Linked DNA regions of Fodinicola acaciae. The protein of the gene in region 1 interacts with the protein of each later gene in a pairwise test. Links are inferred from orthologs where the notes say so. Each region holds a gene or a part of one and is shown in the gene's direction. Other genes may lie near its edges.

Region 1 (7,702 bases):
CACCACGAACAGCGCCAGCACGGCGATCTTGATCATCACCATGGTCGCGTTGACCCGCGCGGACTCGCTCGTGCCGCGGATCAGCAGCAGCGCGCACAGCGCCACCAGCACGACCGCCGGCAGGTTGACGATGCCGCCTTCGTTCGGCGCGGAGGCCAGCAGTTCCGGCAGCCGCAGGCCGAACAGGTTGTCCAGCAGTTGGTTCAGATACTGCGACCAGCCGACCGCCACGGCGGCGGTGGACACGCCGTACTCCAGCAGCAGACATGCGGCCACGACCATCGCGGCGAGCTCGCCCATGGTCGCGTACGCGTAGGAGTACGACGAGCCGGAGACCGGCACGGCGCTGGCCAGCTCGGCGTAGCAGACTGCGGTCAGGCCGGCGACGACCGCGGCGATCACGAACGACCAGACCACCGCCGGGCCGGCCATCGGCACGGCCTGCGACAGCACGAAGAAGATGCCGGTGCCGATGACCGCACCGATGCCGATGGTGGAGAGCTGGAACAGTCCGATCGACCGGCTCAGCTGTCCGCCGCCGGTGTCCGCGCCGGTCTCGGCGGCCATCGTGGCGACCGGTTTGCGGCGGACCAGCGCCGCCAGCAGGCGGGACGGAGCGGGTCGAGAATCGGCCACGGATCCTCCTCGACGGCCGGGAATCACGCCAGGGTCGGCCAGCGTACGCCAGCCCCGGACCGGCACGCCGCTGGTCTAGTCAGGATCGCCGGCGGCGCCGGTCGCCGACCTAGGGTGAGACGAGTGACGGACCGGATCCGGCGGGAGAGTGCATGAGCGACGCGGTCACCTACCAGTTCGAGTACGCGGACCGGCTGTCCGCGGTGTTCGTCGGGGCCGGTGGTCACTCCTACCGGAACATCTATCCGAGCCTCCAGTACGTCCCGGTGGACCTGCGTGCCGTGTGCGACCAGCAGGCCGACCGGGCCGGGACGTACGCGCGGATGTTCGGCGCGGCGGCCAGCTACACCGATCACCGCGAGATGCTGGAGCGCGAGCGGCCGACCGTCGCGTTCATCGTCACCGGATACCACGACGACGGCCGCGTGCAGGCGACCGAGATCGCCGCGGACTGCCTGCGTGCCGGCGTACACGTGTGGATGGAGAAGCCGACCGCCGCCTCTGTCGCCGAGGTCGAGATGCTCGCCGACCTCAGCGCGACGACCGGCCGGTATGTGATGACCGGCCTGAAGAAGATCTTCGCTCCGGCGATGGAGAAGCTGCACTCGATCGTGCACAGCCCGGAGTTTGGCCGGCCGACGTCGATCAGCGTGCGCTATCCGCAGGCCCTGCCGGCGCCGGAGCAGCGCCGCGACCTCAACGCGATGCGTGGGTTCCTCGACCACATCTACCATCCGGCCGCGATCCTGCATTATCTGATGGGCCCGGTCGCCGAGATGGGTTTCCAATGGGAACCCATCTCCGGCGCCAGCGTGGCGATGCTGCGGTTCGCCTCCGGCGCGGTCGGCACACTGCACCTGGCGGCCGGCATCGGTCCGGCGAGTCCGCTGGAGCGCGTCGAGGTCATCGGCGACGGCGCCAACGCCGTGCTGGACAACGGTGTGAAGCTCACGTACTACCGGCGCGGCAGCCACGGCGAGTACGGCCGCACGGGCAGCTTCCTCGTCGACGACGCGGCGGCGCCGCTGCACTGGGAGCCGGAGTTCTCGCTCGGCCAGCTGTCCAACAAGAACCTCTTCTATCTCGGCTATGTGCCGGAGCTCCAGCACTTCTGCGACGCCGTACGGGACGGCCGGCCGCCGGAGAAGGGCACGCTGGCGGACTCGCTGGCCATCATGCGGCTCTTCGACGCCTACCGGCGCGTCTCCACGGGAGAGTCCAATTCGTTGCCATTGGATGTCACGCAAGCAGCCAATCGAGCACCTGGAGAGTCCAATGAGTGACGTGGTGCCGGCGCGGCCGGCCGACAACGAGGTCGAGGACCATGACTGGGGGCGGCTGGTCTGGATGGTGTCCGGCCGGCTGGGCAACTCGACCGAGATGACCGTCGGCCGCTGCTACATCCGACCTGGCCGGCAGAATCCGCGTCACCATCACCCCAACTGCGACGAGGTCCTGCACGTGCTGCAGGGCACGATCGAGCACAGTGTCGACGACGATCGCGTACGGATGACAGCCGGCGACACGATCAGCATTCCCCGTGGAGCCGTACACAACGCGCGCAACATCGGCACCGCCGAGGCGATCTTCGTGATCGCGTTCTCGTCGGCGGACCGCCAGGTCGTCCCCGAGTAGGCGAGCGCCAGGGGAATCCCGTGCGGGCGTCGTCGACGGCCTGGATACGATCGGCGTGCAGTTTCACATGCACCGCTACCGAATCTGGGAGATCACCGTGTCCGCATCCGTCAGTCCCGCCGTGTCCGCCACCGTCGTGGTGCCGGCCGGCACGACGGCGGCGGAGGCGGTGGAGAAAGCGGGCCTGCCCACGACCGGCGCGCAGGCGATCGTCGTCGTACGCGACAGCGACGGCAAGCTGCGCGATCTGGAGTGGACGCCGGCCGCCGAGGAGCGCGTCGAGGCGGTGGCCATCGACACCGACGACGGCCGCGCGGTCCTGCGGCACTCGACCGCGCACGTCATGGCGCAGGCCGTGCAGGAGCTGTTCGGCGAGGCACGGCTCGGCATCGGGCCGCCGATCAAGGACGGCTTCTACTACGACTTCGACGTGCCGAAGCCGTTCACCCCGGACGACCTGGCCGCCATCGAGAAGAAGATGGGGGACATCGTCAAGTCCGGCCAGCGCTTCCGCCGCCGCGTCTATCCATCGCTCGACGAAGCCAGGGCCGAGCTGGCGGCCGAGCCGTACAAGCTGGAGCTGGTCGACCTGAAGTCGGAGGTCGACACCGACGAGGTGATGGAGGTCGGTGGCGGCGAGCTGACCGCGTACGACAACCTCGACCGCAAGACCGGCGAGCGGGTCTGGGGTGACCTGTGCCGCGGTCCGCACCTGCCCTCGACCCGGCACATCCCGGCGTTCAAGCTGATGCGCTCGGCCGCCGCGTACTGGCGGGGAAGCGAGAAAAACCCGCAGTTGCAGCGGATCTACGGCACCGCCTGGGAGAGCCGCGACGCGCTGAAGAACTACCTCGCGCTGCTCGCCGAGGCGGAGAAACGCGACCACCGCAAGCTCGGCGCCGAGCTGGACCTGTTCTCCTTTCCTGACGAGATCGGCTCCGGCCTGCCGGTCTTCCACCCGCGCGGCGGCATCGTGCGCCGAGAGCTGGAGAACTACTCGCGCGTACGCCACGAGGACTCCGGCTACGAGTTCGTCAACACGCCGCACATCACCAAGGGCCACCTGTTCGAGACCTCGGGCCACCTGCCGTACTACGCCGACACGATGTTCCCGCCGATGGAGCTGGAAGGCGCCGAGTACTACCTGAAGGCGATGAACTGCCCGATGCACAACCTGGTGTTCCGGTCCCGCGGCCGGTCCTACCGGGAGCTGCCGCTGCGGCTGTTCGAGTTCGGCACGGTCTACCGCTACGAGAAGTCCGGCGTGGTCCACGGTCTCACCCGCGTACGCGGCCTCACCATGGACGACTCGCACATCTACTGCACGCAGGAGCAGATGCCCGGCGAGCTGCGCAGCCTGCTCGCCTTCGTGCTCGACCTGCTGCGCGACTACGGCCTGGACGACTTCTACCTGGAGCTGTCCACCCGTGGCGACGGCCCGAAGTTCCTCGGCTCCGACCAGGAGTGGGAGGAGGCCACCGAGACGCTGCGGCAGGCCGCGCTCGACTCCGGCCTGGAGCTGGTGCCGGACCCCGGCGGTGCGGCGTTCTACGGTCCGAAGATCTCCGTGCAGGCCCGCGACGCGCTCGGCCGCACCTGGCAGATGTCGACCATCCAGCTCGACTTCAACCAGCCGAAACGCTTCGAGCTGGAATACCAGGCCGCCGATGGCACACGTAAGCAGCCGGTGATGATCCACCGCGCGCTCTTCGGCTCCATCGAACGCTTCTTCGGCATCCTGCTGGAGCACTACGCCGGTGCTTTCCCGCCCTGGCTCGCGCCGGTCCAGGTCGTCGGCATCCCGGTGTCCGACGCGCACGTCGACCACCTGGAGAAGGTCGCCGCGCGGCTGCGCGAGAAGCGGATCCGGGTCGAGGTGGACACCTCCGACGACCGCATGCAGAAGAAGATCCGCACGGCGCAGAAGCAGAAGGTGCCGTACATGCTGATCGCCGGCGACGACGACGTCGACAAGGACGCGGTCAGCTTCCGTTATCGCGACGGTACGCAGAAAAACGGCGTGTCCATCGACGAGGCGGTCGCCGAGATCGTCGACGCGGTCGCCACCCGCAAACAGGTCTGAGTGCAGCTCCGGCACACACCCGTTGTGCCGGAGTTTTGGAGCCTGTTGGCAAAATATGGTGCTCGGCTATCGCGTGCCAGGGTTTACCAACAGGCTCTTACGCGCTGACGCCGACCTCGGCGTCCAGCCGCGTTTCCTGGCTCTGCTTGGCATCGAAGGCACGGTCGAAGGCCGGCATCCTCGCCACGCCGGCAATCCTGCCTACGGCCGTCGGCTCACTTTCGGGCAGGACCGGATGCAGGCCGAGGATGCGTGCCGCCTCCGCCGGCGGCGCCGGTGGGAGGCCGTTGAGAAAGTCGGCCCACACGGTGCGATCGCGTTCCAGCGCCTCCAGATACTGGACGCAGATCCGCGGCGTGATCATCCGCAGCCGGTCGCGGGAGGCCCGCAGCGCGCGGCGCATCCGCTCCTTTTGTTGCTCACCACAGGAAATCGCCGGGATGCGCCGGAGGATCGTCGCGATCATCTCCGCGCGCGCCGCCAGGAATCCCTCCCAGTACGGCTCGTCCGCGTCGTGCACCGGCCGGCCGTTGTCCAGCAACGCGAACACGCCTTCGGCCAGGCAGTCGCCGAACTCCTCCGAGCCGGCGCGGGCGGGATCCGCGTACGGGTCGAACGGCGCCTGCTTCACCGACCCCATCGCGGTCACCGGGTTGAGCCGGTCGCTGTCGACCAGGAAGAACCAGTCTTCGTTGTAGATGGTGGGGAAAAACGAGGCGGACCGGCCGGCTGGCACGGCCAGTGCGCCGCCGCCGATGAAGGTCTCCTGCTCCTCGCCGATGGCGCGCCACGCGTGACAGACCACGGAGTTGTCCGGGAAGCCGGTGTTTTTCAGTCCCACGGCGGCGAAACTGTCCAGCAGGCCGGCGGCCGTGCGTACGCTGCGCGGGCTTGGCACGGTGATGTCGTCGTCGAGGAACAGGATTCGCTGCCAGCCGGCCATAGCGGCGACCGCGAGTCCGACGTTGCGCTTGAGGCTGGTGTCGGTGGGCCGCCGCAGCTTCTGGTTGACCGGCAGGGTGGAGGTGGCGAACGCCGGCACGCGCGGCTTGGCGATGTCCAGCGCCATGAAGCCCGGAACGTCGGTCGCATAGCGCACCGCCTGTCGCGCTCTGGCGTTTCGGCTGCAGAGCACGACGAGCGCGCATTCGAGGTTTCTGGCCAGCGCTATCGCATTACGCAGGTTTCTGGTCGGCCGTACGGTCGGAACGACGATCGCGTCGATGCGATCGGAGGGGTCCAGCGCGACCGGTGCCGGTGCGAGCAGGTGCGTGTGCGAACTGTGGTGGCCGATCTGCTCTCGCGAGGCATCGACGTTGACGCCGTTCACTGGACATGGCCTCCAACGGCCTCGGTGGGTCGACTCGGGACGCTAGGCATTCGGCGGCTCCGACCACTTGTGCAGCACCGTACCGGGGGCCGTCCAGTCCGGTGTCAGCGCGATGGCCTCGAAGATGCCGACGCGGAAAAGCAGGCTGTAGGTCCAGGCGGCCGGAAACTCCGACGCGATGTAGGCACCGTTACGGTCACGGAACCGCACGTCGGTCAGCGCTCGCACCGCGCCGTAGGTCCCCTGGCCGTACATGCCGTTGCAGATGGTCACCGTGCGTTTGCGGTTGAACGGGTTGAGGCCTCGCACGAACTGCGCCACGTCCGCTCGCAGTGTCCTGCGTTCGTCGGCGTCGAACTGCGGCGAGAACCGGGTCACGCCATCGTCGGTGCGCACCTCGAAGGCGGCCTCGGCGGTGTCGTCCTCGCGGCGGGCCTGCCTGACCGGCAGCGGCAGCGACCGCAGCAGCTGCCTGGTGACCACGTTCCAGTCGACGCCACCCAGCATGATCAGGTGGGTGGTGTAGTCGTCCTCGCTGAGGTGGTTTGCCAGCTTGAAGCGCACGTTGGCGTTCGGGTTGGTCGCGCGTACGTGGCCGAACAGCTCCACCAGCGAGTCCAGGTCGGCGTAGTCGTAGAGCCGCACGTAGTCGGGGTCCGCCGGATCCGCGTACGGCATCTTGCCGCGGATGTCGTCCGGCAGCTGAGCGCAGACGATGGTCACGTTCTCGCCGTCGGGAAACCGCCACGGACCGCCGCCGATCTGGTTGATCTCGGTCGGCGTGGCCGGCGGCGCCTCGCCGGTGGCCGTGGCGCGCAGCTCGAGCAGCTCGGCTTCCAGCTCGTCGCGCCGGGCCAGCTCCTCGCCGGTCAGGTCGGCGACCGGCACCGGCTGCCACCGGCGCGCGTCGGCGGAGCGTGTGCTGGCGAAGAGCTCCGCGTACGTCTTCAGACGCTCGACCGGCGGTGGGGTGGGGTTGTCGGCGTTCTCCCAGGCGGAGATCAGCGGACCGCTGACCCCCATCACGTTGGCGAGCTGTGCCTGCTTGATGCCGCGGCCGGTGCGGAGTGCTTTCAGGCGCCGGGCCAGCGCCGTGGCGGCAGCAGCGTTGGAGGCCATCCCCCTCCTTCCGCCGCGTTGCGTCCCCTATGTGTACTACAGCTTGCTTCAGTTGACAACTTAAGCTTACGCTCGTGTCGAGCCTGTTCAGCTTAATTCACTGAAGTTGACTGAAGGGCGGGCGGCAGATGAAGTTTCCGGATCGACAGCGATCGCCTCCACTGCCGTGTGGCGAGATCTGACGCCACTGGACCGCGGCGACAAGCCGCGAAAAGGGTACGGCACCCCTGGCTGCCACCAGAGGTGCCGTGAATCCACAAGCCTGCTTCTGCCGAGCGAGGTCTTGCGATGTTGATGTTAGCCCTCCCGTACGCCGTGGTAAATCACCTGGTCATCGCGTCGGACGCCGGTGCGGCGCCGTCGCCGTTGCTGTTCGTCGGCCTGCTGGTGCTGGCCGTCGTCGCGCTGGTCGGCTGGGGCCTGCGCCGGATCCGTCCGGTGTTGGTCCTGGTGGCCGACCTGTTCCGGATGGTGGTGATGACCGCGTTGACGCTGGTCGTGGTCGGTGGTGCGGTCGTGGTCATCCTGGTCACGGCCGTCACGCACTGACGTAAAAAGTAGGAAAACGCGCGATGGTGCGCGTCTTCGAACAAGTAAACTGGCCGCATTACTGGAAACTTCACTGTCAGGCCGGCGAACGCGGACGACCTGTCCGCGCTCGCCGGTGCCGAGGTGAGCCAGCTGAGCCTGCTGCGGGACCGGCTGCGCCGCCGGGAGGCAGGCAACGGCGAGTTGCTGATCGCCGCCGCCGACGGCACGATCCTGGGACACGTCTACATCTGGCTGGAACCGGCCGAGGAACAGGAGATCCGGGACGCGCTTCCCGGCGCGCCGCTGATCATGAACCTGTGGGTACGCGCGGACTGCCGGCGCCGCGGGGTCGGCAGCACGCTGATCCG
Region 2 (3,811 bases), on another replicon or contig:
TCGGCCGCTGCCCCGGCATGCCTGAAGGGGTGGCTGCGCCGAGCTGGCCCGTAGGGGTGTGGCGCAATTGGTAGCGCAGCGGTCTCCAAAACCGCAGGTTGCAGGTTCGAGTCCTGTCGCCCCTGCACTGTTGGGTCACGGCCGGAACAATGCAGTGGGCGAAGGCCTGGAACAAAGCAGGTGGCACCGGCCGTTGCCCGGTGGGGTAACCGACGATTGGAAGAGGCGAGCGTGGCGAAGGGCAAAGGCTCCGCACCGGCCGACGACGAGGCTGACGCGGTGCTGCCGGACGACACCGACGAGGTCGAGCTCGACGACGCCGACGAGGCGGACAGCCGCTCGCGGGGTCGCAAGTCGGACGCCAAGTCCGACAGGAACGCCGACAAGAAGACCCGGCCGGCCGGCCGGCGCGGCAACCCGGTCAGCTTCCTGCTGCGGTTCGTCCGCGAGGTGGTCGCCGAGCTGCGCAAGGTCATCTGGCCGACCCGCAAGGAGCTGATCACCTACACGGCGGTCGTGGTCGTCTTCCTGATCGTGATGACCGGCCTGGTCGCGCTGCTGGACCTCGGGTTCGCTCGGTTGGCGCTGATCGTCTTCGGCGGCACCGCCGGCACCGGCACGACCGGAAGCTAGCCCAGCGCGGCGCCTGCCGCACATGGTCATCGAAATGAGTAAGGCTGAGTAAGGCAATGTCGAACCAGGAAGAGAGCGATCGCGTGTCCGAGCTGGACGAGGCCGTCGAGGCTGCCGAGGTGGCCGACGCCGGGACCGCCAGCGGCCAGACCGGCGAGGCCGTCGAGGCGACCGAGGCGGCCGAGCCGAAGGACGCCGAGACCGAGCTGGACCCGGTCGAGGAGCTGCGCCAGCAGCTGCGGATCGCTCCCGGCGAGTGGTACGTGGTGCACTCGTACGCCGGCTATGAGAACAAGGTCAAGACCAACCTGGAGAGCCGCATCTCCTCGTTGGACATGGAGGACTTCATCTACCAGATCGAGGTGCCGACCCAGGAGGTCACCGAGGTCAAGAACGGCAAGCGCCAGCAGGTGCAGGCCAAGGTCTTCCCCGGCTACATCCTGGTCCGGATGGAGCTCACCCCGGAGTCCTGGTCGGCCGTACGCAACACCCCTGGCGTGACCGGGTTCGTCGGCGCCACCACGCGCGCCGACCGGCCGAGCCCGCTGTCGCTGGACGAGATCGTCAAGTGGCTCGCACCGGCCGTCGAGAAGGAGCCGGCCAAGCCGCAGGTCAAGGTCGTCGACTTCGAGGTCGGCGACTCGGTCACGGTCACCGAGGGCGCCTTCGCGACCCTGCCGGCGAGCATCAGCGAGATCAACCCCGACGCACAGAAGCTCAAGGTGCTGGTGTCGATCTTCGGCCGGGAGACCCCGGTGGAGCTCAACTTCAACCAGGTCTCCAAGATCTAGTCCCCAGCCCCACCTCGATTCAGGAAGACAGACATGCCCCCGAAGAAGAAGCTCGCCGCGATCATCAAGCTGCAGATCAACGCCGGTGCCGCCACCCCGGCGCCGCCGGTCGGTCCGGCGCTGGGTCAGCACGGCGTCAACATCATGGAGTTCTGCAAGGCGTACAACGCCGCCACCGAGTCGCAGCGCGGCAACGTGATCCCGGTGGAGATCTCGGTGTACGAGGACCGCTCGTTCACCTTCGTCACCAAGACCCCGCCGGCGGCGCGGCTGCTGCTCAAGGCGGCCGGTGTGGAGAAGGGCTCGGGCGAGCCGCACCGCACGAAGGTGGCCACCGTGAGCCGCGCGCAGGTGCGCGAGATCGCCGAGCAGAAGATGGCCGACCTGAACGCCATCGACATCGAGCAGGCCGAGAAGATCATCGCCGGCACCGCCCGGTCGATGGGCATCAACGTCGGCGACTGACAGATCCACGTGGGAGGGCCACGCGCTGGCCCGCCGACCACACGTCCGAAAGGGAAACTGAAGTGAAGCGCAGCAAGGGTTATCGCAAGGCGGCCGAGCTCATCGACCGCGACCGGATCTACAGCCCGCTGGAGGCGGCGCGGCTGGCCCGGCAGACCTCGACCACCAAGTACGACGCGACCGTCGAGGTGGCGATCCGGCTCGGTGTCGACCCGCGCAAGGCCGACCAGATGGTCCGCGGCACCGTCAACCTGCCGCACGGCACCGGCAAGACCGCCCGCGTCATCGTGTTCGCCACCGGTGAGCGCGCCGCCGAGGCCGCCGACGCCGGCGCCGACGAGGTCGGCGCCGAGGACCTGATCGAGCGCATCCAGGGCGGCTGGCTCGACTTCGACGCGGCCATCGCCACTCCCGACCAGATGGGCAAGGTCGGCAAGATCGCGCGCATCCTCGGCCCGCGTGGCCTGATGCCCAACCCGAAGACCGGCACGGTCACCACCGACGTGAAGAAGGCGATCACCGACATCAAGGGCGGCAAGATCAACTTCCGGATCGACAAGCAGGCCAACCTGCACCTGGTGATCGGCAAGGCGAGCTTCGACGCGGAGAAGCTGGTGGAGAACTACGCCGCCGCCATGGAGGAGGTCAACCGGGCCAAGCCGAGCGCGGCCAAGGGGCGTTACCTGCAGAAGGTGACGTTCGCCACCACCAACGGCCCCGGCATCCCGGTCGACCCGAACCGCACGCGCAACCTCCTCGTCGACGACGAAGCCACCGTCTGACGTTTGTCGGAACGCCCCTTTCCGTGCACCGCATGCACGGAAAGGGGCGTCCCGTTTTTTTGCCGGACCCCTGCCGCGAGCGGCGCGTACGGCTGACGTATCATTGACGACGGATCCAACCGAAGACCGCTGGTTGTCGGGTCACCTGACCCGACCGAAGGACTCACCCAGGTGAGGCGGCCCGCGCAGGATGGACGGACAAGCGAAAGTACACCTGCTCTCGTGTCCAGTGAGTGCAGGCCGGTCATCGCCCCGTGCCTCTGCGCGCGGGGCTTTTTTGTGTGAGCGGCCAGCTTGAGCAGTACGAGAGGAGGTCACCAGTGGCCAAAACTGCCGAGGCATCGGTGAAGTCCGAGAAGGTGCAGGCGGTTGCCGAGCTCGCGGCGAAGTTCCGTGACTCGTCGGCGTCGGTGCTGACCGAATACCGCGGCCTCTCGGTTGCGCAGCTGACCGAGCTGCGTCGCGCTCTGGGCCGTGAGACGACGTACACCGTCGCGAAGAACACGCTCACCCAGCGTGCCGCCAAGGACGCCGGGCTGGAGGGTCTGGACGAGCTGTTCGTCGGCCCGACCGCCATCGCGTTCGTCGGCGGTGACCCGGTCGAGGCCGCGAAGCAGATTCGCGACTTCTCCCGGGCCAACCCGCTGCTGATCGTCAAGGGTGGCGTCATCGAGGGTCGCGCGGCGACCGCCGAGGACATCACCAAGCTCGCCAACCTGGAGTCGCGTGAGGTCCTGCTGTCCAAGCTGGCCGGCGCGATGAAGGGCAGCATGGCCAAGGCGGCCGCGACGTTCGCCGCACCGGCCACGCAGCTGGCTCGTACGCTGGCGGCACTGCAGGAGAAGAAGGCCGCTGGCGCGGCTAGTACGACCGACGCCGCCGCGGAGGCCGGCGCCGAGGGCTGAGGCCCGCACCCGAATCGGTATCCCGGGTCCGGTCTTTCGGCCCCGAACAAGCAAGGAAGGAATGCCAGACATGGCGAAGCTGTCCAGCGACGAGCTGCTCGACGCTTTCAAGGAAATGACGCTCATCGAGCTCTCCGACTTCGTGAAGCAGTTCGAGGAGACCTTCGACGTCAAGGCCGCCGCTCCGGCCGCGGTCGTGGCCGCTCCGGCCGGTGGTGACGGCGGTGGCGCCGCG

The links.
Region 2: the proteins of thrS (region 1) and rplA interact in binary tests that used the Escherichia coli proteins (3 or more experiments, as listed by UniProt). The link is inferred for Fodinicola acaciae from one-to-one orthologs.

What each region holds. Positions count from the first base shown.
Region 1 is NZ_WOTN01000001.1:2,307,620-2,315,321, reverse strand. What follows is about bases 1,911-4,861. They hold thrS (threonine--tRNA ligase), read left to right. Parts: upstream 1,911-2,368; coding sequence 2,369-4,354; downstream 4,355-4,861. Other genes in these bases: GNX95_RS10730 (hypothetical protein), read right to left, coding at 4,452-4,861; GNX95_RS10740 (cupin domain-containing protein), read left to right, coding at 1,912-2,271; GNX95_RS10745 (Gfo/Idh/MocA family protein), read left to right, coding at 1,911-1,919. In the rest of the region: GNX95_RS10750 (amino acid permease), read right to left, coding at 1-567; more of GNX95_RS10745, read left to right, coding at 789-1,910; more of GNX95_RS10730, read right to left, coding at 4,862-5,684; GNX95_RS10725 (helix-turn-helix domain-containing protein), read right to left, coding at 5,727-6,803; GNX95_RS10720 (hypothetical protein), read left to right, coding at 7,092-7,352; GNX95_RS10715 (GNAT family N-acetyltransferase), read left to right, coding at 7,476-7,702. UniProt on the Escherichia coli protein: Catalyzes the attachment of threonine to tRNA(Thr) in a two-step reaction: L-threonine is first activated by ATP to form Thr-AMP and then transferred to the acceptor end of tRNA(Thr). The rate-limiting step is amino acid activation in the presence of tRNA.
Region 2 is NZ_WOTN01000002.1:496,510-500,320, forward strand. What follows is about bases 1,054-3,811. They hold rplA (50S ribosomal protein L1), read left to right. Parts: upstream 1,054-1,951; coding sequence 1,952-2,671; downstream 2,672-3,811. Other genes in these bases: nusG (transcription termination/antitermination protein NusG), read left to right, coding at 1,054-1,424; rplK (50S ribosomal protein L11), read left to right, coding at 1,458-1,889; rplJ (50S ribosomal protein L10), read left to right, coding at 3,016-3,576; rplL (50S ribosomal protein L7/L12), read left to right, coding at 3,647-3,811. Outside these bases: preprotein translocase subunit SecE, read left to right, coding at 232-633; more of nusG, read left to right, coding at 690-1,053. UniProt on the Escherichia coli protein: One of the primary rRNA binding proteins, it binds very close to the 3'-end of the 23S rRNA. Forms part of the L1 stalk. It is often not seen in high-resolution crystal structures, but can be seen in cryo_EM and 3D reconstruction models.